DNA from 2 places in the Paenibacillus motobuensis genome. Region 1 is predicted to be linked to the other one. Evidence: riboswitches for the same ligand, from Rfam matches in the RefSeq annotation. Region 1 holds a riboswitch; the other holds the start of a gene.
The links. Region 1 has a riboswitch for cyclic di-AMP ahead of ABD014_RS06730 (KamA family radical SAM protein). Riboswitches for the same ligand answer to the same signal wherever they lie in the genome.
Positions count from the first base shown of each region.

Region 1 (15,755 bases):
ATTATTAAGGCAAATCCTGATGTTATTCTGTATGCCAAGAGCGTCATTGAAAATGACAAGACCTTGGCCGAGATTATAAAAGAACGCAGCGGTTGGGATCAAATTACGGCGGTGAAGAATGATCAGGTTATTGGACTGGATGACAATTTGCTCAGCCGTCCGGGACCGCGCGTAACCCAAGGACTGATTGAAGTAGCCAAAGCAATCTATCCGGAATTGATGCAGCCATGAGGAAGAAGCTGGCCGGATACGGAATCATAGGTCTTGCTTTGCTCGCAATCACCGTCTTGATCTGTATCGGGGTAGGCTCAGTATATTTGCCTGCCGGAGAGATTATCGCCATTCTTGCGCATCATATTCCGTGGATTGGCGATCATATCACTCCGGATTGGAGCATGGCTTCTGAACAGATTGTGATGAAGGTTCGCCTTCCGCGAGTGATGCTTGGCCTGCTGGTCGGTGCTTCGCTTGCGGCAGCGGGCTCTGCTTTCCAGGGAGTGCTGCGCAATCCGCTCTCCGATCCATTCACCCTTGGCGTGTCATCGGGTTCAGCGCTAGGGGCCGCAGTACTGATCTTCCTTGGCTGGCAGTACTCCGTGATCGGAGTGTTCACACTGCCGGCTATCGCATTTTTAACGGGTTCATTAACGTTGTGGATCGTAATGTGGCTGGCCCGGGAGAACGGGAAAATACCGATCGAAAATTTAATTCTATCGGGAGTCGTGATGCAGTCCTTCCTGGGGGCGGTTGTATCTTTTCTGACAGCAATGTCGAAGAAGACGGTGAATGAAATTTTATATTGGACGATGGGGTCCTTAAGCTTGAGAGGATGGTCGTATACGGCCATCCTGTTGCCATATTTGGCGCTGGGGATTATTTACCTCTGGAGCCGGGCCAGGACGCTGAATTTGCTCGCACTGGGAGAGCGGCAAGCAACCCATACGGGACTCAATGTGGAATTCACCAAATTATCAGTGTTATTCGTGGCCACGCTGCTCACGGCAGCGGCCGTCTCGGTATCCGGGGTGATTGGATTTGTTGGTTTGGTGGTACCGCATATTGTTCGCCTTATTACGGGTCCTGATTATCGCCTGATTATTCCGCTCTCCGCGCTCGGCGGGGGCATCTTCATGATGTGGAGCGATCTGGCAGCGCGCTCGCTGCTGGCGCCGATCGAGATACCATTGGGAATTGTCACTGCCTTCGTAGGGGCGCCTTTCTTTGCTTATTTGCTGTATCGCAAGAAGAAGGAGAGAGAGGTGGAGATGCGTTGATTGAAGTTCGGCATATAGATAAATCATATGGAAGTCTGTCCGTACTCAAGGACATAAACTGGCGGGTTCAGCGCGGACAGTTCTGGGGCATTATCGGTCCAAATGGCAGTGGGAAATCAACGCTGATTAGCCTCTTGTCCGGAGTAGAGAAGCCAAACCGCGGCGAGATCAGTCTGGATGGCAGGTTGATCGCCGAATATGGGCGCAAGGAGCTGTCGCGCAAGCTGGCGGTTCTGCAGCAGGATGGGCTTCCACCAGTAGCATACCCTGTCCGGGAAGTGATTGAGATGGGGCGGTTTCCGTTCCAAAATTGGCGTGGTAGAGAAGATAGTGAAGCCGCTCAGCGTCTAATGAGCGGTATTATGGATAAGCTCGAGCTGAATGATTTAGCGCATCGTCCGCTTCATGTATTGAGCGGAGGGCAACGGCAGCGGGTTGCCCTAGGCAAAGTCATGGCCCAGCAGCCTGAGATCGTCCTGCTTGATGAACCGACGACTTATCTGGATATCCGGCATCAGACGCAGTTCATGGAGCTGGTTGCCAGCTGGCAGCGTGAAGCGGGCTTGACGGTCGTATCTGTCATGCATGATCTCAACCTGGCCGCTCTGTATTGCGACCGCTTGCTTGTGCTTCATCAGGGCAGAATTGTAGCTGAAGGTTCACCGACGGAAATTATCAATTCTGAATTGATTGAATCTGTTTTTCAGGTGCAGTCGCATATCGTTGCGCACCCAGATCACGGAGAGCCGCAGTTATTGCTGCGTAAGGAAACTAGTAGTAAGATGGGGCTTGATTGATAGATTATTCTGAACCAGTGGAACTGCGTTTCGCTAGTTTATATTTTGCAGCATAATATTGCAACACTAGTGATATTGCGCATCACATACCAGGAAGGGGATATACATGAATCATTTAATCGTACAAATTATCGATAAAATCTCAGCTCCGGACCAAGCTGCTTCAGCAGCAGCGGCAGAGCATCTCGATCAGTTAACCAAGCCGCCGGGGAGTCTCGGGAAGTTGGAGAACCTGGCCGTGAAGCTAGCGGGAATAACAGGGAATGTACATCCTGATTTATCTAAGCGTTCTGTCATCGTCATGGCCGCTGATCATGGTGTGTGCGAGGAAGGCATCAGTGCTTTTCCAGCGGAGGTAACGCCGCAGATGGTACATAACTTCCTGGCCGGGGGAGCAGCAGTGAATGTACTGGCTCGTCAAGCCGGAGCCGAAGTGATGTGCGTAGACATCGGAGTAAATGCCGAATTGTCGCACCCGGAGCTTATTATGAAGAAGATCCGCTATGGAACAGCGAATATGGCCAAAGGTCCGGCGATGAGCCGTGAGGAAGCGGAAACGGCCGTGCTGGCGGGAATCGATACGGTGGAGAGTTCAGTAGCAAATGGGTCAAGACTGTTCGTCACTGGTGAAATGGGGATTGGTAATACTACGGCCAGTGCGGCAGTTATGAGCGTGTTAACCGGAAAATCACCGCAGGAATGCGTCGGCCGGGGAACGGGTCTCAATGACGAACGCCTTCAGCATAAGATTGCTGTCGTGCAGAAGGCAATTGATATTAACCAGCCGGATTCAAACGATCCGTTGGATGTTTTATCCAAGGTCGGCGGACTAGAAATCGCCGGCTTGACTGGGGTGATTCTGGCTGCTGCTGCTCACCATTGTCCGGTCGTCATTGACGGATTTATCTCTAGTGCAGCAGCATTAATCGCGAAGCGCCTTGCACCAGAAACTGCGCATTATATGATCGCCTCGCATGCCTCGCATGAACAGGGGCATGAGCAGTTGCTCGGTGAGCTAGGGCTTGCCCCGATGCTGCATCTGGACATGCGACTGGGCGAAGGCACTGGCGGTGTACTGGCGCTGCATCTGATCGATGCGATTTGCCGCGTAATGTCGGAAATGGCGACCTTTGAGAGTGCCGGAGTCTCTACAGGAGAAGCGGATGAGTCGGAGACATCTGTATGATCATTACGGTGACTGGCGGGGCGCGGAGCGGTAAGAGCTCTTTTGCCGAGAAATGGTGCATGAAGCATGCGGAGCGAGGAATTTATATCGCTACGGCACAAGCATTCGACGATGAGATGCGTCAGCGGATCAGGCTGCACCAGAGTGTCCGAGTGGACAGCGGCTTCCCTTGGGAGACGAAGGAAGAGCCGCTGCGGCTTGCCGCGCTGTTAAGCGAGTTGGCTCAGTCGAACAATCGTATATCTTCCTCTATCGAGGAGCCTGTGGCAGACGAACCTGTTGTACTGGTGGATTGTCTCACATTATGGCTCTCTAATATATTGCTGGCGTCCGGCGAGGGGCCGGAGGCGGAGCAGCAGGTATTGGACGAGATCGAGCGATTAGCTGCTGTCGTCTCGGCCTATTCCGGTAATTTGGTACTGGTAACGAATGAGGTCGGGGATGGCATCGTGCCTGAATACCGTCTAGGGCGAGTCTATCGGGATTTATCTGGAATCATGAATCGCAAAATGGCTGAGATTTCGCAGCAAGTATTTCTCGTTACTGTAGGAATTCCAATTGAACTTAAGAGCAGGGAGTATCGATTATGAGACAAAAAGGACGGCCAATTTTGGCCGCTTTTCAATTTCTATCGCGTTTTCCGGTGCGGGCCGAGCTTGATTTTACGCCGGAGTTGCTGAAGAGGAGCGCCAAATATTATCCGCTCGTCGGGGCGGCGATTGGCATTGTTATATGGATCATCGGCGTGGTGGCTAGCCTGGCGCTGCCTGTGCTGCCAGTCTCGGTCATTCTACTGATCGCTTGGGTCTGGCTGACTGGAGGATTGCATCTGGATGGCTGGATGGACTCCGCGGATGCGTTCCTAAGCTACCGTCCTCGTGAGAAAATGCTGGAGATTATGAAGGACAGCCGAGTTGGAGCAATGGGTGTGTTAGCCTGTGTGCTGCTGCTGCTCTTCAAAATGTCGATGCTCGCTACACTCCTAAGCCGCGGATTGTATGTATCTGGGGCGGCAATGATGACGGCTCCAGTGTGGAGCCGCTGGTTCATGTCGCTGGCTATGCGCCATTGGCCGACCGCGCGCGGCGGGGAAGGCCTGGCCGGACGATTCCGGGGACAGAGCGGCAAGGATACACTGCTTGCGACTTTATTGGCCCTTGTCCTATCGGCTGGACTGCTTCTGCTTGCTGCTGTGCTGCAGTGGGGAGATATGAATATGATCATCCCCATGGTCTATTATGTTCTCGCCCCTTTGCTCGCTTGGGGCGTCGGTTCCTGGATGGCCAGCCGAATGAGTGCAAGACTGGGTGGCTTGACGGGGGATACTTATGGTGCGATCAATGAAGGGCTGGAAGCGGTACTGCTACTGCTCGCCTGCTTGCTTTTTCAATGAGTGAAGTGGAGGTTTGATCGATGAGGCAAGAGGATTTATTAAGAGAGCAAGTTGATATAACGGAAAAAGATGCAAAGAGGAATTGTGTAGACTCCAGCAATCGAGGCGCTGTGCTGATGCTGCAGGGTACGGCTTCTGATGTCGGCAAGAGTGTCATCGTGACTGCCTTATGCCGAATTTTCGTTCAAGACGGAATCAGGACGGCTCCCTATAAATCACAGAATATGGCGCTAAATTCTTATGTCACCGCCGATGGCCGGGAGATTGGGCGAGCCCAGGGAGTGCAGGCTGAAGCCTGTGGAATCGAGGCGACGACGGATATGAATCCCGTCCTGATTAAGCCGACAGGAGATATGCACTCGCAGATCGTCGTTCACGGCAAGCCTTACCAGCATCTGAGCGCGATGAAATATCGTGAGGAGTTCCTGCCTGTGGCCCAGCCGATCGTGATGGAGGCTCTGAACCGATTGAGGGATGAATATGATCTCGTTGTGTTAGAAGGTGCGGGAAGTCCGGCGGAGATCAATTTGAAGCAGCGCGATATCGTCAATATGAATCTGGCTGGGTGGGCGGAAGCTCCGGTCATTTTGGTGGGCGATATCGATCGCGGCGGGGTATTTGCATTTCTGGTCGGGACGCTCGAATTGCTGGAGCCCGAGGAGAGAGCCCGGGTGAAGGGCTTCATTATCAATAAATTCAGAGGCGATCTGGAACTGCTTCGTCCAGGGCTGGATTGGCTAGAACAGCGGACAGGCATTCCCGTGCTTGGTGTGCTGCCCTTTCTGCCGGATCTGGAGATCGAGGCCGAGGATTCAGTCATTCTCGACTCATACGCCTCGATGCCTAAGCAGGGCCGCGATATCGATATTGTCGTTATTCGTTATCCGCGTATTTCCAATTTCACGGACTTCGATATGCTGGCTGCAGAGCCGGACGTGTCTGTGCGCTATGTCCAGCGAGCAGCGGAGCTAGGAGAGCCGGATGTAATCATCCTTCCAGGCTCCAAGGATACGATTAGCGACTTGGCATTTCTGCGAGAACAGGGGCTGGACGGGGCGATTGAGCAGTATATGGAGAGCAGCACTCATTCGCAACTGGTCGGTATTTGTGGCGGATATCAGATGCTTGGCGATGTACTCCTTGATCCAGAAGCAGTTGAATCCGGCAAAGTGAAGCAATCCCGTGGACTTGGCTGGCTGCCGCTGACGACGACGTTTCTTCCTGGCAAAAAGACAATCCGCACCGCAGGACATGTTCTACCTGATGCCCCGCTTAGCCTTTATACGATGGAGCCTGTTATCCCCGTTGGTGGCTACGAAATTCACTCCGGGGAGACGGTGTACTCAAGCCAAGTTGGTTTTGGGCTAGTTACTTATGGCTCATACGTTGTTGCACATACAAATGATGCGGCAAGTACCACTTCTCGGGGGAAAGATGTAGCACCCTTATTCCTAGTTCAAAGCGTTGATGAAGAGGAACGGATGGAGGGAGTCTGTCGCATTGATGGGCGAGTGTTCGGCACGTATTTGCACGGTCTATTCAATAGTGATGGTTATCGCCGGGCTTGGTTGGATGGAATTAGGCAAGCCAAGGGGCTGGAGCCCCTGGCTGCGACATTCTCCGCCGCCGCAAGGCGAGAGATTGCATTTGACCGACTTGCCGATCATGTAAGAGGGCATCTGGATATGGATCAAATATATGAGATTGCAGGCCTTCCAAAGAATCCTCAGTTTTGACACACGCTTACATTTGTAATACGATAAATATACGCTTAATTTTCGAATGGTAAAGTCGAAAAGCGGGGGAACCATTTTTTGGGGCGAATCGTTGTGTATAGTACACGTAGGGAACCATCTTTCCCGAGTCCGTCAGCTAACCTCGTCAGCAGTGGATGGGTCATCATTTATACTGCTTTGCAATGACCCTGCTACGGGTCTTTTTGTGTTAATATATGTGTTCAAAAAGGTCGGTTTTCAGCACCGAGAAGGTTGGATGAAGCTAGGGTCTGAGGAGCGAAGCGTACGTAGTAGGTACGTGAGCACCGGAAGACCCGGGTGAATTCAAGATTCGATGCCGAGTTACTCCGTGATTCACTTCGTGATCAAAAGTGGACTTTTTGAACTACCTCTATATGGATCTTTTTATATGGATATGACCCGTTATTACTCGGCATGTGATGCCTTGCGCTGCACTGTCATCTTTGGTTTCCAGGCTTCTTCTTTACGAATCGGCGATGTTGTAGAGATAAAGGAGGAGATGGTGTATGGCAAGCCCGAAGTACATTACAAATATCGATAAGGTGACGCAGTTGTCTCAAATCGAACGGGATCAACTTCGTCCGATTACTGACAAATTCGTGTTCCGGGTGAATGATTATTATTTGAATCTGATTGACTGGGACGATCCAAATGACCCCATTCGTAAGCTTGTTATTCCGAATACCGGGGAACTGCGCGAATATGGGCGTTGGGATGCTTCTGACGAGGATACGAATTATGTCGTTCCTGGCTGTCAGCATAAGTACCGGACAACGGCGCTTCTGATCGTCTCTGAGGTATGCGGTGCTTATTGCCGCTACTGCTTCCGCAAGCGGTTGTTCCGCAATGATGTGAAGGAAGCGATGGCCGATGTAACACCGGGGATTGAATACATCTCCAGGCATCCTGAGATCAACAATGTGTTATTGACGGGCGGGGACAGTCTGATTCTCGCGACTTCCAAGCTGCGTAATATCCTCGAACAGCTGCGGGCGATCGAACATGTGAAGATCATCCGACTTGGCTCGAAAATCCCTGTCTTCAATCCGATGAGGATCTATGAGGATCCTGATCTATTGCAATTGATCTCTGAATTTTCCTCAGCGGATAAGCGCATTTATGTGATGGCGCATATTAATCATCCGCGGGAGATTACGGCGGAAGCGCGCAAATGCTTCGAGGCGCTACATAAGGCTGGAGCCATCGTCGTGAATCAGACGCCGATCCTGAAGGGGATCAATGATGATGAGAAGGTGCTTGGGGAACTGCTCGACAAATTGTCCTGGGCAGGTGTAACGCCTTATTATTTCTTCATCAACCGTCCGGTTGCCGGAAATTCCGATTTTGTTATTCCGCTGCGGCGGGCATATGAACTGGTGGAAGGGGCTAAGGCCCGTACTTCCGGCTTAGGCAAGCGCGTTCGCTTATCGATGAGCCATACATCCGGTAAAATCGAAATATTGGCGATCGAGAACGGAATGGCGTATTTGAAGTATCATCAGTCCCGTGATGATGAGTATGGGAAGTTCATGATGCTTGAATGTCCAGAGGATGCAGCCTGGTTTGATGATCTTCCCGGCAATGAGTCGTATTGGAAGAAGCCTGAGAAGAAATTGGCCGAGGCCGTCTCGGTGAATGAACTGTAAGAAGATTATAGATCTTTTAACGCCAATGAACCGCCGGAATCCTATTTCCGGCGGTTCTTCTTGTATGATCTGTCCCTCTTAAACTTTGAATTTATTTATAGCCTCTCTCAAGGAAAGAGCATGCTGATGGAGCTGTTCAATAGCTCCGACATGGTTCTTCATTTCTTCGATTTGCCGGCTGGTGTTATTGGAGATTTCTTCGATACTGAGAAGAGATTTTCCGGTAATATTGGCCGATTCCTCAACAGAGGCAGTTACTTCTTCTGTGCTGGCCGAGATTTCCTCGGTTGCCGCCGAGACAGATTGAACACTTGAGTTAATCTCCGAGATCAGCTCGGTCAAATGGCTGAACGCCAGCTCTGCCTGATTCACTTGCTCCGTACCGGAACTAATCTCATTAGTAGCACGCTGCATCGTCTGCATCGAGCTTACAGTCTCTTCCTGGATGCTTAATAAGTATTCGCTGATCTTCGTTGTGGCATCCTTCGTCTGTTCAGCAAGCAGGCGAATTTCTTCGGCGACGACGGAGAAGCCTTTGCCATGCTCTCCAGCCCGTGCTGCTTCAATCGCCGCATTCAGAGCCAAGATATGAACCTGTTTCGTAATACTTGAGATCAGGTCTACGACTTGAATGATGGATGAAGCACGTTCGTTCAAGGTTGAAATATGTGTGAGCAATGATGCTGCGGCCTGCTCGACAAGGCGCATCTGCCCAGTCGCCGACTTGGCCAGCTCATTCCCGTTGTCAGCCTCATTTGAAGCTTGACCAATGCGCTCTGTTACTTCAGCGGAGGAACCGGCGATATGCTGGATCCCTAGCGAAATCTCTTCCATTGCACGGGCATTCTCTGCGGCCGCCCCGGCGATTACGGTGCTGCCTTTTTCAATTTCCTGCATCGAGTTGCCGGAATGCTCAATCAACTGCTGGAAGGTGTTCACAGACTGATAGATCTGATCGGAGCCTTGGATAACGCCATGGGAGCTATTTTGAACCTTGGTGATCATTTCTTTTAGCTCCGTAATCATCGTTTGGAAGCTGGCAGAGAGCTCAGCGATCTCATCACGTCCCGTAATGGTAATCTGTTGAGTTAAATCTCCCTGTGCCATTTGCGTAGTTACGGCGGCCAATCTCTTAATCGGTTTGATGATGCGTCTGCTGTTCGCATAAGCCGCGATCAGAGCCAGAACGATAACAATGGCAGCGATTACGATTCCGGTCCACAGAATTTGATCTTCCTTCTGTTTGATGAAGTTCGCATCCATACCTACAGCTAGAACAGCTGTGCTTCCAGACAGGCGGATATATGCAGTTTTGTGCACGCCATATTGATCACTGTACAGGTCGCTAACGCTCAGTTTGCCAGGATCTTTCACCTTCATCGCTTCCTGGATATCAAGCTCGTCCCCAACCTTCATGATCGAATCTTTATTAATTCCAATCACGATGGCCTTATCTTCTTTGACATCGAGAATATAGGCGGTATGCAGATGGAATTCCTCAACCTTTTTGCTGAGATAGGACTCTACGGCAAAGCGTGAATTTTCGCTTCCTTTAATAAGCTGGAGAGCCTGCGAATTATCAAGTCCTTTGTAAATATCCCTGGAGCTTGTATGCAGAACCTCATCGAATTGAGGAAGTACATTCTCGTCAATAATGCTCATGGCGATAAAGTAGAAAGTTGTACTGAATAAAATGGATGACAGGATTGTGATGACCGCAAATGTCAGCATAAATTTGCGACCAATGGAATGTTTGAATTTTCGCATTATATCCCCCTGAGTTTCTATTAATCTAGTTCTTTATTCCTGTTTATGTAGTTCAATTGGAAAAAAAGACATATAAAAGTATTGTAAGACAAAATGAAACGTTTAAACAATGATATTATTCATTTTTTCAATGATAGCGATTTCATTGTTTCGAGAAAGTGAATTTTGACCATTTCCTGAATCAATTTTATTTGATTAAAAACGAACTTTCTGCACAACCTCTATAATGGAAGAAATAATAGGGTGGCAACTTGCGAAAAGCTATGTTATCGTAGAAAATGCTGATTGAAAATCAGCCGCGGTTCGTAACCATCCCGCGTAACCAAAACTAGGAGGCATGTTATGTTTAACTTTTTCTGGGGCCTTATATATATGCTCGTAAATTTAACCTTCTTCTTGATCTGTTATCGCTGGTTCGGAAAGAAGGGGTTATATGCCTGGATCGGGGTTGCCACGGTCATCGCCAATATTCAAGTCGTTAAGACAATTGATATGTTCGGAATTGTAATGACGCTTGGCAATACGATGTATGTAAGCCTATATTTGACGAGTGATTTACTGAATGAGAAGTATGGGCGTCAAGAGGCGAAGAAGGCGGTATGGTTCGGGTTCTTCACGCTGATAATGACGACGATTCTTATGCAGATGGTTCTTGTGTTCCAGCCGCAGCCAGGTGATCTGGCGCAAGATTCGCTTAAGACGATCTTCGGGTTAATGCCAAGATTGGCGCTGGGTAGTTTGACAGCTTATTTCATCAGTCAGTTTCTCGATGTCCGCCTGTATTCTTGGATTCGCCGTTTCTATCCTTTGCGCAATCAACTCTGGATCCGGAACAACGGAAGCACGATGATCAGTTCCTTTGTCGATACGCTGATCTTCTGTTCGATTGCCTTCATTGGTAAATACAGCTTCGACGTATGGCTCGAAATCCTGTTCACTACTTATATAATAAAATTTGCGCTGACTGCGGTGGGTACGCCATTTCTGTACATCGCGCGTAACTTCCATCCAGACGGTGAACCGGAACTCGATCAAGTCAAATAAAATCACAAAACCTCCAGGGCCGCATTCGCGTGTCTTGGAGGTTTTGTTGTTGCTAAAGCACAGCCCTTGCTTTTGTAGATTAGTCGATAAAAGTGAGCTGCTTCGGAAATTGAGTCAGCACATCAACGCCGGATTCGGTAACAAGCACATCGTCTTCAATCCGGACGCCGGCGATACCGGGAACATAGATACCAGGCTCGACGGTAAAGACGTTGCCAGCTGAGAGCGTGAGCTCATTCAATCCATGTACGGATGGGAATTCATGAACATCGATGCCGAGCCCATGACCAAGGCGATGCAGGAAATACTCCCCGTAACCAGCCTCGGTAATCAAATCTCGGGCAGCTTTATCGATCGAAGCGAAAGTAACGCCAGGGCGAATCTGGGCAATCGCCGCTTCATTAGCGGCAAGTACAGTATTGTAGATTCGGGTCTGTTCTTCCGTGATATTTCCATAGGCGAAGGTACGAGTAATGTCCGAAGCGTAACCGTCTGCGTAGACCCCGATATCGAACATGACTAGATCGCCACGGTGCAGCTGTCTTTTGCCTGGTACTCCGTGTGGAAGTGCGGCATTCTCACCGAATAATACCATCGAGTCGAAGGAAGGACCGTCTGCTCCAAGCTTGCGAATCTGGTATTCAACCTCAGCTACCAATTCATTCTCGGACACTCCTTCCTTCACTTGCTTGAGAGCCTCCTGCAATACTTGCTCGATCAGGGAAATGGCGTGGCGCAGCTTGCCGACTTCCTCCGGAGACTTATGCATCCGCAGCTCCCGAAGCCAAGGACCTACATCGAAGCTTGCTGAGAAGGAGAGGGCTTCTTGCAACGCTTCATAGCGCGCCATGGACAGGTTTTCTTTCTCGAGGCCCATTGTACTGATCTTACCTTGTACCTTTGCCGCTAATATTTGATAAGGATTATCGGTATCCTGATGCGTGATAATGTCGGTAATATCCGACGCCGTACGGGCGGCTTCTTCATCGAGGGCGGGAACGAGCAGGAAAGGCTCATGGCCAGTCTGCAACACGGCTCCCAGGAATCTCTCATGGGGATCGCTTAGAAAGCCCGTTAAGTAATATACATGTTTGGGATCCGTAATGAGCATAGTGTCGATACCGGATTGCTTCATATTTTGTTCAAGTCCAGACCATTTAGAATTCATGGTTGATTGATACTTCCTTTCTCAGATAACTATTCAATATTATTATAGGCTAATTGAGTCGTTCACGGTAGTTCGATGAATGGAGGGCTCTGGCAACAAAGGATGTGTGTGGGGAGAGTCCGATATAGTTCTAATGCATCATGATATTGGTCATAAGGATTGACAAAAAATGTTTGAGAGTTATTTACATTTGTTGCATTCCTACATACAATGAGATTGTTATTCAAATTTTAGTTATTGGGAGGATGCAAAGTGATCGCTGAGAGAAAGGACAAGACCAAGTTCATATTGTTCGGGTTGCTGCTCGGCATTCTAATGTCAGCCATGGACAATACGATCGTAACAACGGCGATGGGAACGATCGTCTCCGAGCTAGGCGGGATGGATCAGTTCGTATGGGTCACCTCCGCATATATGGTAGCAGTTATGGCAGGGACGCCGATCTTCGGCAAGCTGTCCGATATGTACGGACGGAAACGGTTTTTTATTTTTGGTATCGTGACGTTTATTCTCGGTTCAGTGCTATGCGGAATTGCAACGAGTATTGTTCAACTTAGTATTTTCCGGGCGATTCAAGGGATTGGCGGCGGTGCGCTGATGCCGATTGCTTTTACGATTATTTACGATATCTTTCCGATTGAGAAGCGTGGTAAAATGACGGGCCTAATGGGGGCTGTATTCGGTACTTCGAGTATATTCGGTCCGCTGCTCGGTGCGTTCATTACAGATCATCTTGGCTGGAACTGGGTTTTCTATATTAATGTACCTATCGGTATTGTCGCTCTTGGCTTGATTATCGCGTTCTATCATGAATCGCTGACGCATGAGAAACAACGGATTGACTGGGGCGGAGCGTTTACGCTGGTCGGCGCTGTCGTGTGCCTGATGTTTGCTCTTGAACTGGGCGGAGAGAAATATGCCTGGAATTCCGTTGTCATTATCAGCCTGTTTGTTGGATTCGCAGTATTGTTCGTTGCCTTCCTGCTAGTGGAGGTACGGGCTAAGGAGCCAGTCATTTCGTTCTCCATGTTCAAAATTCCATTGTATGCTACAAGCAGCTTGCTAGCGCTGTTCTATGGTAGTGTATTTATTATTGCAACGGTATATATTCCAATCTATGTGCAAGGGGTATACGGTGGAACGGCGACGAATTCAGGAATCATTCTGATGCCGATGATGCTGGGCTCTGTATTTGGCAGTATGATGGGCGGAATCTTAACCTCAAAAATGTCCTACCGCAGTGTAATGATGATCTCTGTGGTGTTCTTCTTAGGGGGGATATTTGCCCTGAGTACGCTAACTGGCGATTCATCCCGTACTCTGTTGACCTTGTACAGTATTTTGACCGGGTTCGGGGTAGGCTTCTCGTTCTCTGTACTTGGGATGGCTGCGGTACATCACTTTGATGCCCGCCAGCGCGGAGCAGCTACCTCAACGAACTCATTCCTGAGATCGCTTGGTATGACGCTCGGCATTACGATCTTCGGGATCGTTCAGCGTAATCTGCTGGCGAATAATATGGCCGAGGCATTTGCAGGAATGGGGCAATCCGGACAGAGCTTTGGAGATACGAGGGATATGTTAAGTCCTGAGAAGAGGGCATTGATTCCAGCACCGATTTTGGAGAAAATAACTGGAGCATTGTCTTCATCGATCGCCCATACCTTCCTGTGGGCCCTGATTCCTACTGCATTGTCCGTTGTTGTAGTCATTCTGATGCCGAAGGATCGGATTAAACCGAAAGCGGTGAAAGCTGCTGAAGTTACGGAACAGCATGTGTAAATAAAATGAAGAGAAGCCCGCCTGGCTGCTGCCCCTGACCGATGCTCTAGAAGCTGAATCGACAGGGGCGCAGAAGAGGCGGGCTTTATTTTACGAGGATCGTTAGAGACGTTTATGATTCGTATAGCTCCTGAAGCTCTTTAACTAAATGGGACGGCTTTCTGCCATAGAGGGCATCTACTAAATTCCGCGCTGCAAGCATCCCCATTTTAAGCCTGGTTTGCATGGTCGCTGAGCCGATATGCGGCAGGACCACAACATTGTCCATCGTTAGCAGCGGGTTATTCGGATCGACAGGCTCCTGCTCGAATACATCCAGACCAGCACCGAAGATCTGTTTCTGGCGAAGGGCATTGATCAAGGCGGCTTCATCCACTGTAGCTCCACGGGAAGCATTGATAAATACAGCAGAAGGCTTCATCATCGCGAATTCGCGTTCACCGATATAGTGTCTAGTCTCTGGAGTTAACGGCGTCATCAGTACGATAAAATCGGACTCGCGCAGTAGTTCTTCTTTGGAACGATAGGCTGCATCTAAGGCTTGTTCAACATCAGGCTTAGGATGACGGTTATGATATAGAATGTTCATGCCAAATCCCCATTTGCCCCGCTGGGCTACCGCTTGCCCGATATTACCCATGCCGATGATGCCTAATGTTTTGTGATGAACATCCACACCAAATATATTCTCATCGTCCTTGCTTGACCAGTGTCCGGCCCTAACATAGCGATCTAGTTCAGGGACACGGCGTGCTACAGACAGCATCAGGGAGAGGATTAAGTCAGCAACCGTATCATCAAGCACTTTCGGCGTGTTCGTTCCAAGGATCTTCCGTCCCCGCATCGCTTCCAGATCGAAATTATTATAGCCGACGCTAATATTACTGACTACTTTTAACTTTGGAGAGCGTTCTAGCAGTTCTTGATCGATCCGCGTTCCAGAGGTTAACAACCCTTCACAATCAGCCAGCTGCTCAAATAAGTATTCGCGTGGAATAGGTTCTAAGCGATCCCATTTTTTATAGCGGAAGTGTTCAGCAATATAATTTTCTACCTCGACGGGTATTTTTCTGGCGATATAGATTTGCGGTAACATAGATGTACCTCCTGAATCTGGGTTATTAATTTATCGGTTATCGACTTTCTCCGGATACATATCATGGTTCATCAGTCGGTGATCAGCCATCGCTTCATATTTCGTCCCTGGACGACCGTAGTTGCAGTATGGGTCGATGGAAATGCCGCCACGCGGGGTGAATTTACCCCATACCTCAATGTATTTGGGCTCCATCAGCTTAATCAGATCATTCATGATAATGTTGACGCAATCCTCATGGAAATCGCCATGGTTGCGGAAGCTGAACAGGTACAGCTTGAGCGATTTGCTCTCAACCATTTTCAGGTCGGGAATGTAGCTGATATATATCGTGGCGAAATCAGGCTGCCCAGTAATGGGGCAGAGGCTCGTGAATTCCGGACAGTTGAATTTTACAAAATAATCGCGGTACGGATGCTTGTTATCGAAGCTCTCTAAAATTTCTGGTGTATAGGTCATCGGGTATTTAACGGCTTGATTACCTAGTAGGGTAACATTCTGCATTTCTTCCTGCTGTCTTCCTGACATAGAGACATCCTCCTCAAATATGAGTCATGTGATGAAGTGTGTTCAAAAAGTTCGGTAGTTAGACTCCGCGTTTGTTGCCCCATACTAAGGCATGCAGCTGCGGTAGTACCCTAACGTCATTGAGCTCTGACGAGTTCATAACTCGATCGATCAAATGCTCATAGCGCTGCAGCAAATCACTGGCATGGTCCCGGGTATCCATGCGGTTCACGTCCGGATTGCCGACTTGAATATACATTTGTATATCAGAATAACGCTGATGCACCTTTATGGCATAATTCAGATCAAGATCATCGAATACGACAACCTTCAGACTC
Region 1 covers NZ_BAAACX010000007.1:336,233-351,987, forward strand. Annotated here, with positions in the region: gene ABD014_RS06695 (ABC transporter substrate-binding protein) at 1-231, shown strand, start outside; gene ABD014_RS06700 (FecCD family ABC transporter permease) at 228-1,274, shown strand; gene ABD014_RS06705 (ABC transporter ATP-binding protein) at 1,271-2,071, shown strand; gene cobT (nicotinate-nucleotide--dimethylbenzimidazole phosphoribosyltransferase) at 2,178-3,257, shown strand; gene cobU (bifunctional adenosylcobinamide kinase/adenosylcobinamide-phosphate guanylyltransferase) at 3,254-3,847, shown strand; gene cobS (adenosylcobinamide-GDP ribazoletransferase) at 3,844-4,650, shown strand; gene ABD014_RS06725 (cobyric acid synthase) at 4,767-6,386, shown strand; cyclic di-AMP (ydaO/yuaA leader) riboswitch at 6,409-6,552, shown strand; gene ABD014_RS06730 (KamA family radical SAM protein) at 6,914-8,053, shown strand; gene ABD014_RS06735 (methyl-accepting chemotaxis protein) at 8,132-9,820, opposite strand; gene ABD014_RS06740 (queuosine precursor transporter) at 10,163-10,864, shown strand; gene ABD014_RS06745 (M24 family metallopeptidase) at 10,944-12,032, opposite strand; gene ABD014_RS06750 (MDR family MFS transporter) at 12,288-13,814, shown strand; gene ABD014_RS06755 (2-hydroxyacid dehydrogenase) at 13,927-14,910, opposite strand; gene queF (preQ(1) synthase) at 14,941-15,438, opposite strand; gene queE (7-carboxy-7-deazaguanine synthase QueE) at 15,497-15,755, opposite strand, start outside.

Region 2 (16,025 bases), on a different contig from region 1:
CTCTGCTATTGATGGAGCGCTCGGAACGAAGTATGTATCCGGTGGTACAACGACTTCTGGGTTTGACTGCTCAGGATTTACGATGTATGTATTCTCCAAGATCGGTATCAAGCTTCCTCACCAATCGGGATCGCAATATAAAATGGGCGAATCCGTATCCAAGGATGAACTAATCGCTGGCGACCTGGTGTTCTTCAACACTTCAGGCAAAGGCATATCCCATGTGGGTGTCTATGTAGGTGAAGGCAAATTTGCTCACGCTTCCACTTCCAAGGGCGTTGTAATTAGCAAATTGAGCGAGAAATATTATGTAGATCGTTATGTTGGAGCTAAGCGCGTTATGAGTTCCGACAAGTACGAAGATGCTACTGGAGAAGTTACAGATCACGATGATGTAGAATAATAACGAATTTTAAGCCTGCGGCGATTCAATGGAATCCACAACCGCGGGTTTTTTATTTGCCTAAAGGCCTGCATTCCCCCCACTTCTGGCCCTATATGCCTATGAACTCAGACAGAAACACAGACTTCCAGATCAAATCTATCGACAAGCTTGTCAAACCTGGGCGGGTTTGGTAAAATGACCAGTGTAATAGTAACAAGTTTGTAATCTTTATTGTAACTATCGTAACTTTTGGGGTGCATCAACTAAGAACAGCCGAATTCCTAAGCACCCGGGAAACGGGGGAACCATTTGGGGTGAATTGGCGCTATCACGCTGCCATAGGGAACCTTCAACCGAATCCGCAAGCTAACCTCGCAGGCCTTGGAAGGAGCTTACATCTTGAGAAAAACAATCATCGCAGCCGCAGCAAGCCTGGCCATCTTCTTCACTATGCAAAGCGGCAATGCTTTTGCGAGCACCACACTAACTAATGTTGTTGACTCGGTATACGGTACACCTTACAGACTCGGTGGAATCAGCGCCAGTAGCGGCTTTGACTGCTCAGGCTTCACCAAATATGTATATCAGAAAATGGGCGTAACCCTACCTCGCGTATCGACAGATCAGTTCAAGCAAGGCGCTGCGGTAAGCAAGAGCCAGTTGAAGCCTGGCGATCTCGTCTTCTTCAATACAACCGGTAAAGGCGTATCCCATGTAGGAATTTATGTTGGTAATGGAGAATTCGCACATTCCTCCTCATCCAAGGGCGTTCGTATCGACAGCTTGAGCAATAGCTACTACAAAGCGCGTTATGTCGGCGCCAAGCGTATCCTTAGCCAGTATACTTATTCTCAGTATGCCCAAGCTTAATCTCCAGCGTTCAACCATTTAACTTTCATTCATTCATTTATCATCATTTATAACTATATAATGCAGTTGATTCCAAGCCCGGAATCAATTGCATTTTTTTATCTCCGCTCTTCTACAACGTATTGGGTAAGCAAAATATTCTAAAATCGCGCTAACACCTTTACAAGGAATAGAATTCCCGTTAGAGTGAGTTTAAAAAGGTAATCTAGGCATCCTATCATGCAATAAGCAAGGAGGCGTAAATATGGAAAAGTATATTCCGAAATTTCTTATTGTACCTATGGAAGAAGACCATGGCGCAGATATCTGTACCTGGCGCTACGATTCTCCCTATGACGTATATAGCTGGCTCCCTTGGGAACAGATGAAGGCGCTCGATGTAGAATTCGGCAATCCTGCACTACGGGCCGAACAATACGCCTCCCTGTTGGATGAGACCGGCGAGCTCGCTGGCTTTGCCCAATACTTCCCTCTCAAAGGAGTAACCCGTATTGGGGTCGGGATGAGACCTGATTTATGTGGTCACGGCTATGGTAAATCATTTGTCATCGCGATCGTGGAGGAAGCGCTGCGTCGTAAGCCTAGTAATGAGGTGGATCTCGAGGTCCTGACCTGGAACAAAAGAGCGATCCGAGCGTACCAGAAATCCGGCTTCGTCATTACGGACCTATATGAGAAGATGACGCCCGGCGGCATTTCCAAGCCTTACTATTGTATGGTATTTCGCGGATTTCCTAAGGGAGAAGAGCCTGGCCACAACGAACTTTAATGTTGTCTGTGATGATTTGCATATATTTTCAAGAAAACACTAAATTATCATTACTTTTTTTGTCACAAACGCTATGATCCACTGCGATGTTCCGGTATAATGGAATGGATAGCTTACATAAAAGGGGCGATTCGTGTGCAGAAATGGATCATGAGCGGATTACTCGGCGTGGCATTCATTATGGCCATCGTGTTGATTTTTACCTTACCTGGTAAAGAAGAAGTGGCCAAAGAGGCCAAGCCAACCATGCCTGAAATTACACTCAATGCTGATCAGGCCGATGCTATTATCAAGGCAAACTGTATCAGTTGCCATGGCGATCAACTGCAAGGTCAAGTTGGTCCGAATTTGCAGAAAATCGGAGCTACATTATCAGCGGATCAGCTCTACGGCATCATCAAGAAAGGCAAAGGACAAATGCCAACCTTCCAGGATAGGCTGAAGGACGAAGAAATTGCGAACGTAGCCCTCTGGCTTGCGGAGCAAAAATAACCGTAACACGAAGAACGCCCGCCAAGGATATTCCTGGTGGGCGTTGTTCTATACGAGCCGGCTGTAAAGATCCATAGTACTCCTCTTTCAGCCAGGCTATAGAGCCTATCGATGCATCAGCCTACAGAACGTGCTTTCTCAAATGCCTCATTATACTGCTGTGCTTCTTTAATATCAACGGCCGTTATTCCGCCTTCCTCCCATGATGTCAGCCGAAGCGTCACTGTTTTATGGTCAATGGTTATAAAAGGGTGATGATTGAACGCTTCTGATATGGCTGCAACCTCATCGACAAAAGCGATTCCCTTCATATAATTAGAGAAGGTATACTTGCGAACGATCCATCGTCCTTCTTCTAGCTCCCATCCTTCCAGTCTCTCTAAATGCGCTTCTATTTCCTGCGGTGTAAACGGCATTTAAATTCTACCTCCCGTTCGTTCTCAAATATCCCCATATCATTCTTGCATACCATTCGTACATGAGATATTAATTCATTATATTCTTCTATTTAACGATCATGCTATCCAATATATTACCATAGTGTTTACTGTATAAACAAAATAAGGGAATAAGAGGTAGCTCAAAAAGTTCACCTTTGATCACGAAGTAAATCATAAAGCTATCAAGGCATCGAATCTTGAATTCACCCGGGCCTAAGCAGATGCTTACGAAGTCATGTTTCCTACGGAAACATCTCAGGTACTCACGTACCAACTACGTACGCTCCGCTCCTCAGGCCCTAGCTTCATCCAACCTTCTCGGTGCTGAAAACTTGACTTTTTGAACACGCACAATATAAATTAAATCAATGCAACGAAATCCAGTTCATCCTCTCCGATTAGGAAGTTAATGCGATGGTTGTCTGCATCATAGATCACCACTGCACTACCAACGGAAATGACTGACTCCGTACCTAGCGCAAAGAACAAGTCCTCTGCCAGCGCCTCCTGGACTTCCAGCTTCTCCTCCTCCGATAGGGCCTCCCATTCAGAAGCCTCCATTTCAAAGAAATTATAGCTATCAGATATCTGGCCTACCGCCTTCGTGAGATCTGCCAAAATATATTCATAATCTCTGCCATGCTTCACGCCCACGATCATTCTTCTCCCTTCACTCTAACGAATATTGAGTCGTAGTCCCATTATACCGGAAAATCGCCCTTAAAAAAAAAGGGAATTCTGTCGATAAAAAAGATAAGCCATTTCCATAAAATCAGAAATGCCGTTCTGCAAGGATGCGGGTGGCAGAATTATGGAATAATTATCTCAAGGACGAGGTGTGCAATGGAAATCTCAACGATTATTGGACTTATTCTTGGACTCGTGGCACTCATTTGGGGCATGTTCCTAAAAGGTGCGCCGATCGAAAGCTTGGTCTCCAACCCCGCGGCCTTTGTCATTATCTTCGTGGGTACCGCAGCGACTCTGTTCATGGCGTTCCCGCTATCTGAGCTGAAGAAATTTCCAAAGCTGCTCAAAATGACGGTCGTCAAGCCAAAAATTATTACGAAGGGTGAACTGATTGCTCTGTTTGCGGAGTGGGCCACAATTACCCGCCGTGAAGGATTGCTCGCTCTGGAAGCCAAGGTAGAAGAAATCAACGACGATTTCTTACGGAACGGAATGCGGATGATCATTGACGGCAATGATCAGGAATTCGTGCAGGATGTCCTGACAGAGGACATCGCCGCTACCGAAGAAAGACACAAAGCAGGGGCGCAAATCTTCTCACAAGCCGGAATGTATGCTCCTACGCTCGGTGTACTCGGTGCCGTTGTCGGTCTTATCGCGGCCCTATCGGATATGAGTAATGTCGAAGTTCTATCCCATGCGATCTCAGGGGCATTTATCGCAACCGTATTCGGTATTTTCACCGGTTACGTATTGTGGCATCCAATTGCCAATAAACTAAAACGTCTCTCAAAAAAAGAAATAGAGATTCGACTAATGATGGTAGAAGGCCTGTTATCTATTCAATCCGGGGTGTCTACGATCGCAATTCAACAGAAGCTTGCCGTATTCTTAACCCCTGCCGAACGCGCTGAAATCCTAGAAAAGGGGGCGGGTGAAGGTGCGCAAACGGAATAAACGAAATCAAGAGCATGAGGAGCATGCTGACGAGAGCTGGCTGCTTCCTTATTCTGACCTTATGACCCTTCTGCTTGCCATGTTCATCGTGCTGTTCGGTATGAGCTCGGTAGATGCTCAGAAATTCAAAGAAGTTAGCGAAGCCTTTAATAGTGTCCTTAACGGTGGAACGGGCATTATGGATCAGAACTCGTTCAATAGCAACGATATGCAATCCTTCAAGGTACAGCCTAAGCCGGACGAGGTAAAAGCCAGCGTAAATGAGCTGAAGCGCCGGGAGCAGGAGAATCTGGAAGGGCTTAAGAAGCAATTGGACAACTATATTAAGCAGAATGGACTGACGAATGATCTTGATACGAAGCTCAATCAGTCCCAGCTAATGATTACGATCAGCGACAAAGCGCTGTTCCCTTCCGGAGAAGCTGAGGTGAAACCGGATGCCCGGAAGCTGGCCAAGGCCATCTCGGACATGCTGGAGCAGTTCCCGGACTATGAGGTTATTGTCTCGGGTCATACCGACAATATACCGATATCCAATAAAGAGTACCCTTCAAACTGGGATCTTAGCTCCGCCCGGGCATTGAATTTCATGAAGATATTGATGCTGAATACACAGCTTGATCCACAGAAATTCAGTGCGATTGGATACGGCGAGTATCATCCAGTATCTCCAAACGACTCAGCAGTCGGCAGAGCACAGAACCGCCGCGTCGAAGTATCGATTATTCGCAAGTATGTCGATCCGGATCAGAAGCTAGGTGTAACCACGGCTCATGAATAAAATAAAAAGATGGAGACCAGAACTCTGGCTCCATCTTTTTTCTTACCCATTGCTGTTCATAAAGTCTAATATCAGCACCGAGCTTGTTAGAGCTTATAATTCAACATCCCACCAAGCTCTCTCTTCTCCTGCTCGTTCAATTCTCGCCACGTTCCAACCTTCAATGATCCAAGCTGGATATTCATAATACGAATCCGCTGCAGCTTCTGTACTTCATACCCGAGAGCACTGCACATGCGGCGAATCTGGCGATTCTTGCCTTCGACAAGTATTATTCTGAACGTTCGATCAGAGATTCTTGTAATCCGGCAGGGTAAGGTCATTGCGCCTAGGATCCTGACCCCTTCCCCCATCGCCTTCAGAAAAGAAGGCGTAATTGGGCGATTCACTGTAACGATATATTCCTTCTCATGCTTGCCTTCAGACCTCAGGATCTTATTAACAATGTCACCATCGCTGGTTAGCAAAATCAATCCTTCCGAATCCTTATCCAAGCGTCCGATTGGAAAAATACGTTCTTCATGCCCAACAAAATCGACGATATTGCCTTTGACATGCTGCTCTGTCGTACTCGTAATCCCGACAGGCTTATTCAGAGCGATGTAGACGTGCTTAGACGGCTTCTCCTGGAGAGGAGCCCCATCAATCCTCACATCATCTCCCGGCTCGGCCTGACTTCCTAGCAGAGCGGTTACACCGTTAATCGTTACCTTGCCGGATTCAACCAGCTTGTCTGCCTCCCGTCTAGAGCAATACCCTGTCTCACTGATAAATTTATTAATTCTCACCGTTGTATGGTCACCCCGTTATGCTATTTCTTCACCTGTAGTGGTCGCAACTGGCTCTTGAGCTTCCTTGATTCGAGGTAGGGTAATCGTCACGGTCGTTCCCTTACCCAGCTCACTATCGATTTCAAACATGCCCTTATGGCCTTCTATGATACGCTGACTGATCATTAGTCCGAGGCCTGTCCCCTTCTCCTTGCTCGTATAGAACGGTTCGCCAAGCTTATCCAGCCGCTCCTTCGATATCCCTTCTCCTTCATCAATGAAGCGAATAGCAATGTGATGCTCGTCATGATCAGCGACCTGGAGCTTGATCCGTCCTCCTCCAGGCATCGCCTCCATTGCATTCTTCAACACATTAATGAACACCTGCTTCAATTGATTCTCTTCACAGTGTACCAGAAGAGGAGAAGTAGAGAAATGGTGCTCGAACACAATATTATGTAAATGCGCCTCACTATCCAGCAGCGATATCACATCGCCGACGGTATATCTGACATCCTTGATTTCGAACTGGACAGCCTGTGGCTTAGCTAGGATTAGAAATTCACTCACGATCATATTAATCCGCTCCAGTTCAGAGAGCATGATATCCGTATGTGTGTCATTGACGGTACGCGCGCGCTGCTGCAATTGCAGGAATCCTCTGAGCGTAGTCAGCGGATTGCGTATTTCATGCGCTACACCAGCCGCCAGCTGCCCAACCGTCCGCAGCTTCTCCGCGCGTCTGAGCAGTTCCTCCATTTTATTATGCTCCGTCATATCCCTTGAGATGCTGATCAGAGATACGATCTCACCGTCTTCATCGAATATAGGAGAGACGCTAATGCTTACATTAACTAATCTCCCGTCCTTGCAAATACGAGTTGTCTCAGCTAGGACGTAAGGACGCCCTTCTCTGAGCTCCTTCAGCCAGGATTCTCTCTCCTCTTGATGAGAATATGGCACAAAATCGAGCCTGGTGCCGACGATCTCAGCGCTATTCCAGCCATACAGCTGTTCGAATGCCCGATTCACTTCCAATATCCTATCGCTTAGATCTGTTACATGAATCGCATCAGCCATCTGATTAATAATCGATTCCAGACGTTCTTTGATCACCTGATTCTCATCATTCTTTAGCTTCAACTCTTCCGTATAGTGCCCCATATAATCTGCCATCCTATTAATCTGTCGTCCCAGCAGGCCGAGTTCATCTTGGCGCCTTACCTCGATCTTCGCCTGGAAATCTCCTGAGGATAACCGATTCACCTTATACAGAATGTCTTGAACCGGTCGAATCAGTTCTCCGGCAAGAATATAACTTGAGAATACGACGATTTGCAACAAAATAATGGAGATTGAAATCTCGTTAATCACCTGCTTGGTGATCGCTGCTGAAATAGGTTCATAACTGGAGATAATTCGGATCATATAAGGCTGCTGATTGTTCGGTTGAATGGGGATAAGACACTCTAGTACGCGCTTGCCGTTAATTATTGTATCCTTGAGTAGGCTTGTCCCCTTCTCGGCTGCTTCTCCAGAGTTCTCAAAGATATCAACATCATTCTTATACTTATACGTGCCAAATAGGATGCTGTGATGATCACGAAGTTCATCGGGGAAGAAACCCGTAATCTCTAAAAGATGATGATTGGACATAAGAGATTCATTTACAATTCTCTCTGGACTTGTCATGTCTAACATTCCGCCAAATGAAGAGCTGTTCCCAGTTTGTTGGCCGATTTCATTTCTCTTCACGTAATCATATATGGAACGGGATTGTTCCACAGCTAGAGCAATTTGCTTAGCGATTAACATCATATTGGCTTCACTGTCTCTGCGAAGATTGTCACGGGTTGACAGAAAACTAAGAACGATGTTAAACGATAATAGGGCCAGAGCAAAAAGAGACATCACTATAGATAATTTGAATTTAATGGACAAATGATCTTCTCACCTCTTGCAGGACATTGAGGTTAATGTCGAATCATGCTTTGATACTACCCTCATCATAACCGTATTGTAAGATTTTGCAAAGACGTTGAAATTCCTATTTCCTTTATCTACAATTAAGAAAAAATATCTATTTTCTACGTTTTATCATCCGAAACCGAAAAAGTTATGCACAAGTTATGAACATATACACAACGCAAAAGTCTAATATGTGTATAATAATGGGGATAAATAAGCAGTTATGAACAGTGTTATCCACAACATGTTAACAACGAATATTTGTTCGTTGGACAAAATACTGAATTTCTTGATCTGAACAACCGTGAATGGAGTTGAATCGTCATGTCATTACCCTTAACACACGAACCCCCTGCATCGACATTTCCCCACGACTACTGGATGCGTGAAGCGATCGCTGAAGCACGCAAGGCCGAAGCGATTGGAGAGGTCCCTATCGGTGCTGTTATTGTTCGTGGGGATGAAATTATAGGAAGAGGATATAATCTAAGAGAAAGTTCACGGGACGGAACAGCACATGCTGAGATGATCGCGATTCGTGAGGCTAGTGAAAATCTGGATGCTTGGAGACTGTTGCATTGCCGTCTATATGTAACGCTGGAGCCCTGCCCAATGTGCGCCGGAGCTATTGTCCAATGCCGGGTGCCGCATGTCATCTACGGAGCTACAGATCCAAAAGCAGGCTGTGGAGGGACCATTATGAATCTGCTGCAGGAACCGAGGTTCAATCACCGTACAGAATTAACTGCAGGTGTACTGAAAGAAGAGTGTGCAGACCTGCTCAAGCAATTCTTCAAGCAATTGCGTCATAAATAACGCATATAGAGGAAGTTCCCGCGCATATATTTAGGCTGGCCCGAATTCATTCCAGGCCAGCCTATTTTAGACATATTATTAACCAACGTAGTAAGACGTCTTCAAGCCACTAATGAATAGCTCTTTTCTTGAAGCGCCCGCCTTTTACGTCATGGATATTTCCTACAGCCAAAAAAGCATTCTCATCGTAATGATTTACGATTTCTTTAAGCTTGGCTTCTTCCAAGCGAGTAATTACACAAAATATAACCCGTTTCGGATCACCCGAAAATCCACCTTCACCTGACAAATAAGTAACGCCACGGCCCAAGCGGCTCAATATAGCAGATCCGATCTCATCGATTTGATCACTAATGATCCAAACCGATTTGGATTCATTGAGACCATCCACTACGATATCAATTGATTTATAAGCGATATAATAAGCTAACAATGAGAACAAAGCACGTTCCCAACTGAATACAAACCCTGCACTTAATAAAATGAAGAAGTTGAAGAACATAATAATCTCACCAACAGAAAATGGCGTCCTGCGTGAAATCAGAATAGCTACAATCTCTGTTCCGTCCAATGATCCCCCAAACCGAATGACGATACCTGTCCCTAAACCGAGCAGAATCCCACCGAATACAAAAGCAAGCAGCGTGTCGCTGACAAAGGGGTCAACCGGGTGAAGCAATGTCGTACCAAGAGACATGACCGAGATTCCTAGTAAGGTAGAAATCGCAAAGGTCTTGCCAATTTGCTTATAGCCAACTATCAGGAATGGAAGGTTAAAAAGGAACAGAAAAATACCAAGCGGTAATTCGGATAAATAAGAGGACATTACGGAGATACCGGTGATTCCGCCATCCGTAATCTTGTTCGGAACTAGGAATAGCTCCAGCGCTACTGAGACAATAATGGCACCTACAACAATAAAGATGGATCTCATCAGGATGTTCCCTACAGACTTCTGCTTATGCCGTCTAATCGTTTGGGATTTCGAGATCGTATCCAGGTTGACAGAGTTCAAACGCATCACTTTCCTTTCATTTCTTTAGTATAATTTTAGAGTTTCTCTCCCACTTGTGATCGTCTTGCATGGTCAAGGCCCTACTTATATTATGACATTTTCTTTGTCTCATGTCTTGTTTATTTCAATTTAAGATAAAAAAATCCGGCAATTCGCCGGAAGTCTGAAGCATCAAGTCGATCTTATTTCATACATTAGCCTTGTGGATTATGATGACTCACATGGTTACGGTTCTTGACCTTCTTAGAGCCCGACAGCGGCTCTGGGCCATCATGCTCCCTATCATCCCTAGGGCGGTTATTCTGGTCTGTCTGGGTTCCTGGGGTCGTATATCCTTTAGGCTTGGTCATATCGTGATTCCCTCCAATTCCGTTGATATATCCCCCTGTAACTTGTGAAGAAACCACTCGCTTTATACAACAAAAAAATGAGGATTTCTCATCCTCATTTCTGTTCGCTTCTATGATATCACCTTGATCAAGGCTTATTATTAGTAAACTGGCGGAGAGGATGGGATTCGAACCCATGTGGGCTTGCACCCTAACGGTTTTCAAGACCGCCCCGTTATGACCGCTTCGGTACCTCTCCAAGTATGAATCTAATTCGCGTAACAAATCAGATTATACTATAAATTTTTCACATGATCAAGTTATTTATTTGTGGTGATCTTTTCCACACCGCCCATATATGGACGAAGCACCTCAGGAATGACCACACTGCCATCCTCTTGTTGATAATTCTCCAGGATAGCAGCAACGGTACGCCCTACAGCCAATCCAGAGCCGTTCAAGGTGTGTACAAATTCCGGCTTCGCCTTCGGTTCCGGACGGAAACGAATATTTGCTCGACGTGCCTGGAAATCCTCTACATTCGAGCAGGAGGAAATCTCGCGGTACATATTGCTCTGTGGGAGCCATACCTCAAGATCATACGTCTTAGCCGCTGTAAAGCCAAGATCAGCCGTACACAGGGCCAATACGCGGTAAGGCAGATTCAGAAGCTGCAGTACACGCTCCGCATTCGCCGTCATTTGCTCCAATTCGTCATAGGATGACTCGGGATGGACAACCTTGATCATCTCTACCTTGTTGAATTGATGCTGGCGGATCAGGCCGCGCGTATCTCGTCCAGCCGCGCCAGCCTCAGAACGGAAGCAAGAACTATACGCCACATATTTCTTAGGCAGATCCTCGGTATTCAGAATTTCTTCCCGATGATAGTTCGTTACAGGAACCTCTGCTGTCGGAATCAAGTAATAGCCTTCCTCCGTCAGCTTGAATACATCCTCTTCAAACTTCGGAAGCTGTCCTGTGCCGTACAAGCTGTCGCGGTTAACGATATAAGGGGGCAGCATTTCTACATAGCCATGTTCGTTGCTGTGCAAATCCATCATAAAGTTAATCAAAGCGCGCTCCAGGCGGGCTCCCAAGCCTTTATAGAAGGTGAAGCGCGAGCCAGTTACTTTGGCACCTGCTTCGAAATCGAGAATATCCAAGTCCGTCGCGATATCCCAGTGCGCCTTCGGCTCGAAATCGAACGAACGTGGCTCGCCAATACGGCGCACTTCCACGTTATCATCCTCAGAAGCGCCGATCGGTACGCTGCTATGCGGTATGTTCGGAATACTCATCGTTAAATTATCGATCTTCACTTCAAGCTCACGGACTTCTTCGTCCAGAGCCTTGATACGGTCACCAACCTCACGCATCTCTGCGATTAGATCATCCGCATCCTCTTTGTTCTTCTTCCGCTGGGCAACCTCCGCAGATACTGTGTTACGACGGTTCTTCAGCGATTCACTCTCCTGGAGTAACTCCCGACGTTTCTCATCAAGCGGTAAAAAATCCGAGATCATCTCCAATGATTTACCCCGGTTCTGAAGAGCTTGTTCGACACGAGCGTAGTCATTTCTTAATATTTTTACATCTAACATGGATAGTCCCTCCTAGAATCATCCCGTAGCAGGCCGTGCCGATTACAAGCTGAACAATAGACGCCGGGATCGCTTAAACGACAAGAATCAATCAAAAAACAACCTTGACCCTTGGTAAGAGTCAAGGTGTCTTCACTATCAGCTTTATAGAAGTTGTTCAAATGAACTCAAACTTATTGTACGGCCGCTTGGTAAGTCTTAATCATCTCTGTAAAATAAGTATGCAGGGAATAATCATCCGTAAGCTCCGGATGGAATGAAGAAACGAGTAGATGTCCTTGCCGGGCCGCTACAATCTCATCATTGTAGGTCGACAGAATATCAACTTCATTTCCCACTGCTGTAATTAATGGTGCGCGAATAAACACAGCTCTGAGCGGCTCCTGAAGTCCCTTCACATCAAGATTCGTCTCGAAGCTCTCACGCTGGCGTCCAAAGGCATTACGGGAGACCTTGATATCCATCAGCCCGAGATGCGCTTCTTCTCCGCTTTCTATTTCTTTGGCCATTACGATCAGTCCGGCACAAGTGCCAAATACCGGCTTCCCTTGCTCCGAGAACGCCCGAATAGCTTCAATAAATTCGTATTTCCGCATCAATTTACCGATCGTCGTACTCTCGCCGCCCGGAATAATCAATCCATCCAGCTCTTCAAGCTGCTCAGTATGCTTCACAGCAACGCCTTCTGCTCCTGCTAGCTCTATGCTGCGGATATGCTCTGCTACAGCACCCTGCAATGCCAATACTCCTACCTTCATGGCCAAACCTTCTTTCTCTATCCAAGCTATCGACTTTAGACGCGATTCATGAAACATGAATCGCGCCTAGAGTCATCTTACCAACCGCGATCGGACATACGCTCAGCGGCGGACAATTTCGAGATTTCAATACCTTTCATTGGCGTACCCAGATTCTTGGATACTTCAGCAATCAACTTATAATCTGTATAATGGGTAGTCGCTTCTACTATCGCACGAGCGAACTTCTCAGGGCTATCTGATTTGAAAATACCGGAGCCAACGAATACACCGTCAGCACCCAAATGCATCATCAGGGCAGCATCTGCAGGAGTAGCCACTCCACCAGCGGCGAAGTTTACAACTGGAAGCTTGCCAGCTTCATGTACTTCAAGCAGCAGATCATAGGCTACGCCAAGGTTCTTGGCTTCAGCATACAATTCATCCTTCGACATGTTCTGTACTTTGCGAATTTGGCTATTGATCAGACGCATATGACGAACCGCTTCAACAATGTTGCCTGTTCCTGGTTCACCCTTCGTACGAATCATCGATGCGCCTTCGCTAATACGGCGAAGTGCTTCACCCAGATCCTTCGCACCACATACGAACGGAACTGTAAAATCACGTTTATCAATATGGAAGACCTCATCTGCCGGAGTCAGAACTTCACTCTCATCCAGATAGTCTACCCCAAGCGATTCCAAAACTTTAGCTTCCACATAATGACCGATCCGTGCTTTGGCCATAACTGGAATAGATACTACTTTCATAACTTCTTCAACGATGGTTGGGTCAGCCATACGGGCTACGCCGCCAGCTGCACGAATATCGGAAGGAACCCGCTCCAAAGCCATAACTGCGGTTGCACCAGCCGCTTCGGCGATCTTTGCTTGCTCGGCGTTCATAACGTCCATGATGACGCCGCCTTTTTGCATCTCAGCCATACCTCTTTTAACTTTCGATGTTCCAGTTTCCATAAATTCCACGCCTCCCGATAATAATCTAACTTGATATTTTACATCAGTCGCCTAAAATATACAACCCATTCACTCGGAATTTATTCGTTCTAGAACAAATTCTTAATGCCATTGAACAAATCGCTGAAGAAATCACCGATTGCCCGCATGAAAAGCTTGAACCAGTTTGCTTTCTCTGCATCCTGGGAAGTAATCAAGTCAACTGTCTTCTCCAAGGTCTGATTCATACCATCTGGCTTCAAGGTGTAAGTCACTGTTCCAACCTTGGTTCCCTTTGGAAGCGGGGCCGTCAGAGATGCGCTCTCCGGCGTCATCGTAACTTTGGACTCCACCTTACTGATGTCCGCACCCTTTGGAATAACAAAAGCCACTTCTTGGCTGCTCACAAGCGGAACCTCGGTGTTCTTCGCCTTCTTCACCGTAACTGTCTCAGATCCCGTTACCGTCGTATTAGGAGCAACGACTTGTTTGGTCTCGAAGTTGTTAAAGCCGTAATCGAGAACTTTGCGTGTTTCAACAAAACGTGCCGAATCACTGGAGGTCCCCATAACGACGCTGATCAGACGATGACCATCACGAACAGCAGTTCCCGTGAAGCAGTTGCCCGCATTTTGCGTATGGCCTGTCTTCAGGCCGTCAAGACCTTCATAAGCATATTTTTTGAAATTGGTGATGTCCTTATTTGCTTCAAGCATCCAGTTCAAATTGACGATCGGTGTCTTATCGCGCTCTCTAAATTTGTAAGTCTGCAGTGAAGTAAATTGGTTAAAATCCGGATGGTCAGTCACAATATATCGTGCCAAAATAGCTGCATCCTTCGCCGACATCACTGTCTCCTGATCACCTGGAGTACGGAACTCTTCCGGCATATCCTTTATATCAAGACCTGTTGAATTGGCGAAATGAGCTGTAGTCATCCCCATACGCTTAGCTTCATCATTCATTAATTGCACGAATTCCTGCTCGGAGCCGGCCACAAATTCTGCCAAGGCAACCGTTGCATCATTGGCTGAGCCGATAGCCATTGCCGCATATAGATCCTTGACAGTATGTTGGTCCCCTTCAGCTAGAAAAATTCGTGATCCCTTAGTTAAAGAAGCATTTTTGCCTGTGGTCACGACATCATCCCAGCTGATCTTACCCTGCTTCACATATTCCGCTACGATATATTCAGACATCATCTTCGTCATACTCGCCGGTGGCAGAGGATCTTCTCCCTTTACATCAAGCAGAATTTGCCCTGTCTCCGCATCCATCAGAATGGCCGAGCTTACCTTCAAGTCGAGAGATTCCACAGATGGTATAGCCGTTCCCTTAGCAGGAGTTGTCGATTTCGTCGTTGTTGTCGATTCCTTTTGCGTCGTTTGCTGCGTTTGTCCACCCTCAGCCAGCGCCATCGCTGGAACCAGAGAGAAGCACAACATATTCAAAACCAATATAGAAGCAGCACTTTTACGAATAAAATGCGGTTTCATAGTTTGTTTGGAAGTCGGAATTGCGCGTTGTTTTCTTTTGAGTTTCAATGTTCCTTAAGCTCCCCTCATATTCTCGATTATTGCTTAGTCTATTCTATCACAGGGCACCCTGCAAAAAAAGACAGGCCCAGCGATTTCCGCCTGGCCTGTCTTTTCTCCAATCTTATTCTTCCATTAACTAATAGAATAGTTAGGTGCTTCCTTCGTAATTTGGATGTCGTGTGGATGACTCTCACGAAGTCCCGCGCCTGTAATTCGAACAAATTCTGTATCGTTACGAAGCTCGTCCAGATTCTTAGCTCCACAGTAACCCATGCCTGAACGAAGTCCACCAATCAACTGATGAATCGTATCAGCAAGCGGGCCTTTATAAGCTACGCGGCCTTCAATACCCTCTGGAACCAACTTCTTGTCATCATCCTGGAAGTAGCGGTCCTTGCTGCCTTGCTTCATCGCAGCCATAGAACCCATACCTCTGTATACTTTGTAGCGGCGTCCTTGGTAAATCTCAGACTCGCCAGGGCTCTCTTCTGTACCTGCAAACATACTTCCCAACATTACGGCATGCCCACCTGCAGCCAAGGCCTTGGTGATCTCACCCGAATATTTGATACCGCCATCAGCGATAATCGGAATGCCATATTCACGAGCTACTGTAGCACAGTCATAGATTGCTGTGATCTGCGGTACACCGATTCCGGCGATAACCCGGGTCGTACAGATCGAGCCTGGCCCGATACCAACCTTAACGACCGAAGCGCCTGCCTCAATCAGTTCACGAGTAGCTTCCCCCGTTGCCACATTACCTGCGATAATAGTCAACTCAGGATATTTTTTACGAATATCAGCTACGGCTTCAATAATATTAATATGATGACCATGCGCAGAGTCGAGCACAATGACGTCCGCACCGGCATTTACCAATGCCTCAGTCCGTTCAAACATAT
Region 2 covers NZ_BAAACX010000020.1:41,206-57,230, forward strand. Annotated here, with positions in the region: gene ABD014_RS21225 (C40 family peptidase) at 1-403, shown strand, start outside; cyclic di-AMP (ydaO/yuaA leader) riboswitch at 647-781, shown strand; gene ABD014_RS21230 (C40 family peptidase) at 785-1,255, shown strand; gene ABD014_RS21235 (GNAT family N-acetyltransferase) at 1,500-2,024, shown strand; gene ABD014_RS21240 (c-type cytochrome) at 2,160-2,516, shown strand; gene ABD014_RS21245 (4a-hydroxytetrahydrobiopterin dehydratase) at 2,633-2,932, opposite strand; gene ABD014_RS21250 (hypothetical protein) at 3,317-3,610, opposite strand; gene motA (flagellar motor stator protein MotA) at 3,800-4,603, shown strand; gene motB (flagellar motor protein MotB) at 4,587-5,384, shown strand; gene ABD014_RS21265 (pseudouridine synthase) at 5,471-6,172, opposite strand; gene ABD014_RS21270 (ATP-binding protein) at 6,191-8,095, opposite strand; gene tadA (tRNA adenosine(34) deaminase TadA) at 8,447-8,938, shown strand; gene ABD014_RS21280 (YitT family protein) at 9,048-9,872, opposite strand; gene ABD014_RS21285 (small acid-soluble spore protein P) at 10,148-10,303, opposite strand; tRNA gene ABD014_RS21290 (tRNA-Ser) at 10,453-10,541, opposite strand; gene serS (serine--tRNA ligase) at 10,603-11,886, opposite strand; gene pdxT (pyridoxal 5'-phosphate synthase glutaminase subunit PdxT) at 12,060-12,644, opposite strand; gene pdxS (pyridoxal 5'-phosphate synthase lyase subunit PdxS) at 12,722-13,603, opposite strand; gene ABD014_RS21310 (D-alanyl-D-alanine carboxypeptidase family protein) at 13,693-15,078, opposite strand; gene guaB (IMP dehydrogenase) at 15,253-16,025, opposite strand, start outside.
Region 2: another riboswitch for cyclic di-AMP. It lies ahead of ABD014_RS21230 (C40 family peptidase); the one in region 1 lies ahead of ABD014_RS06730 (KamA family radical SAM protein).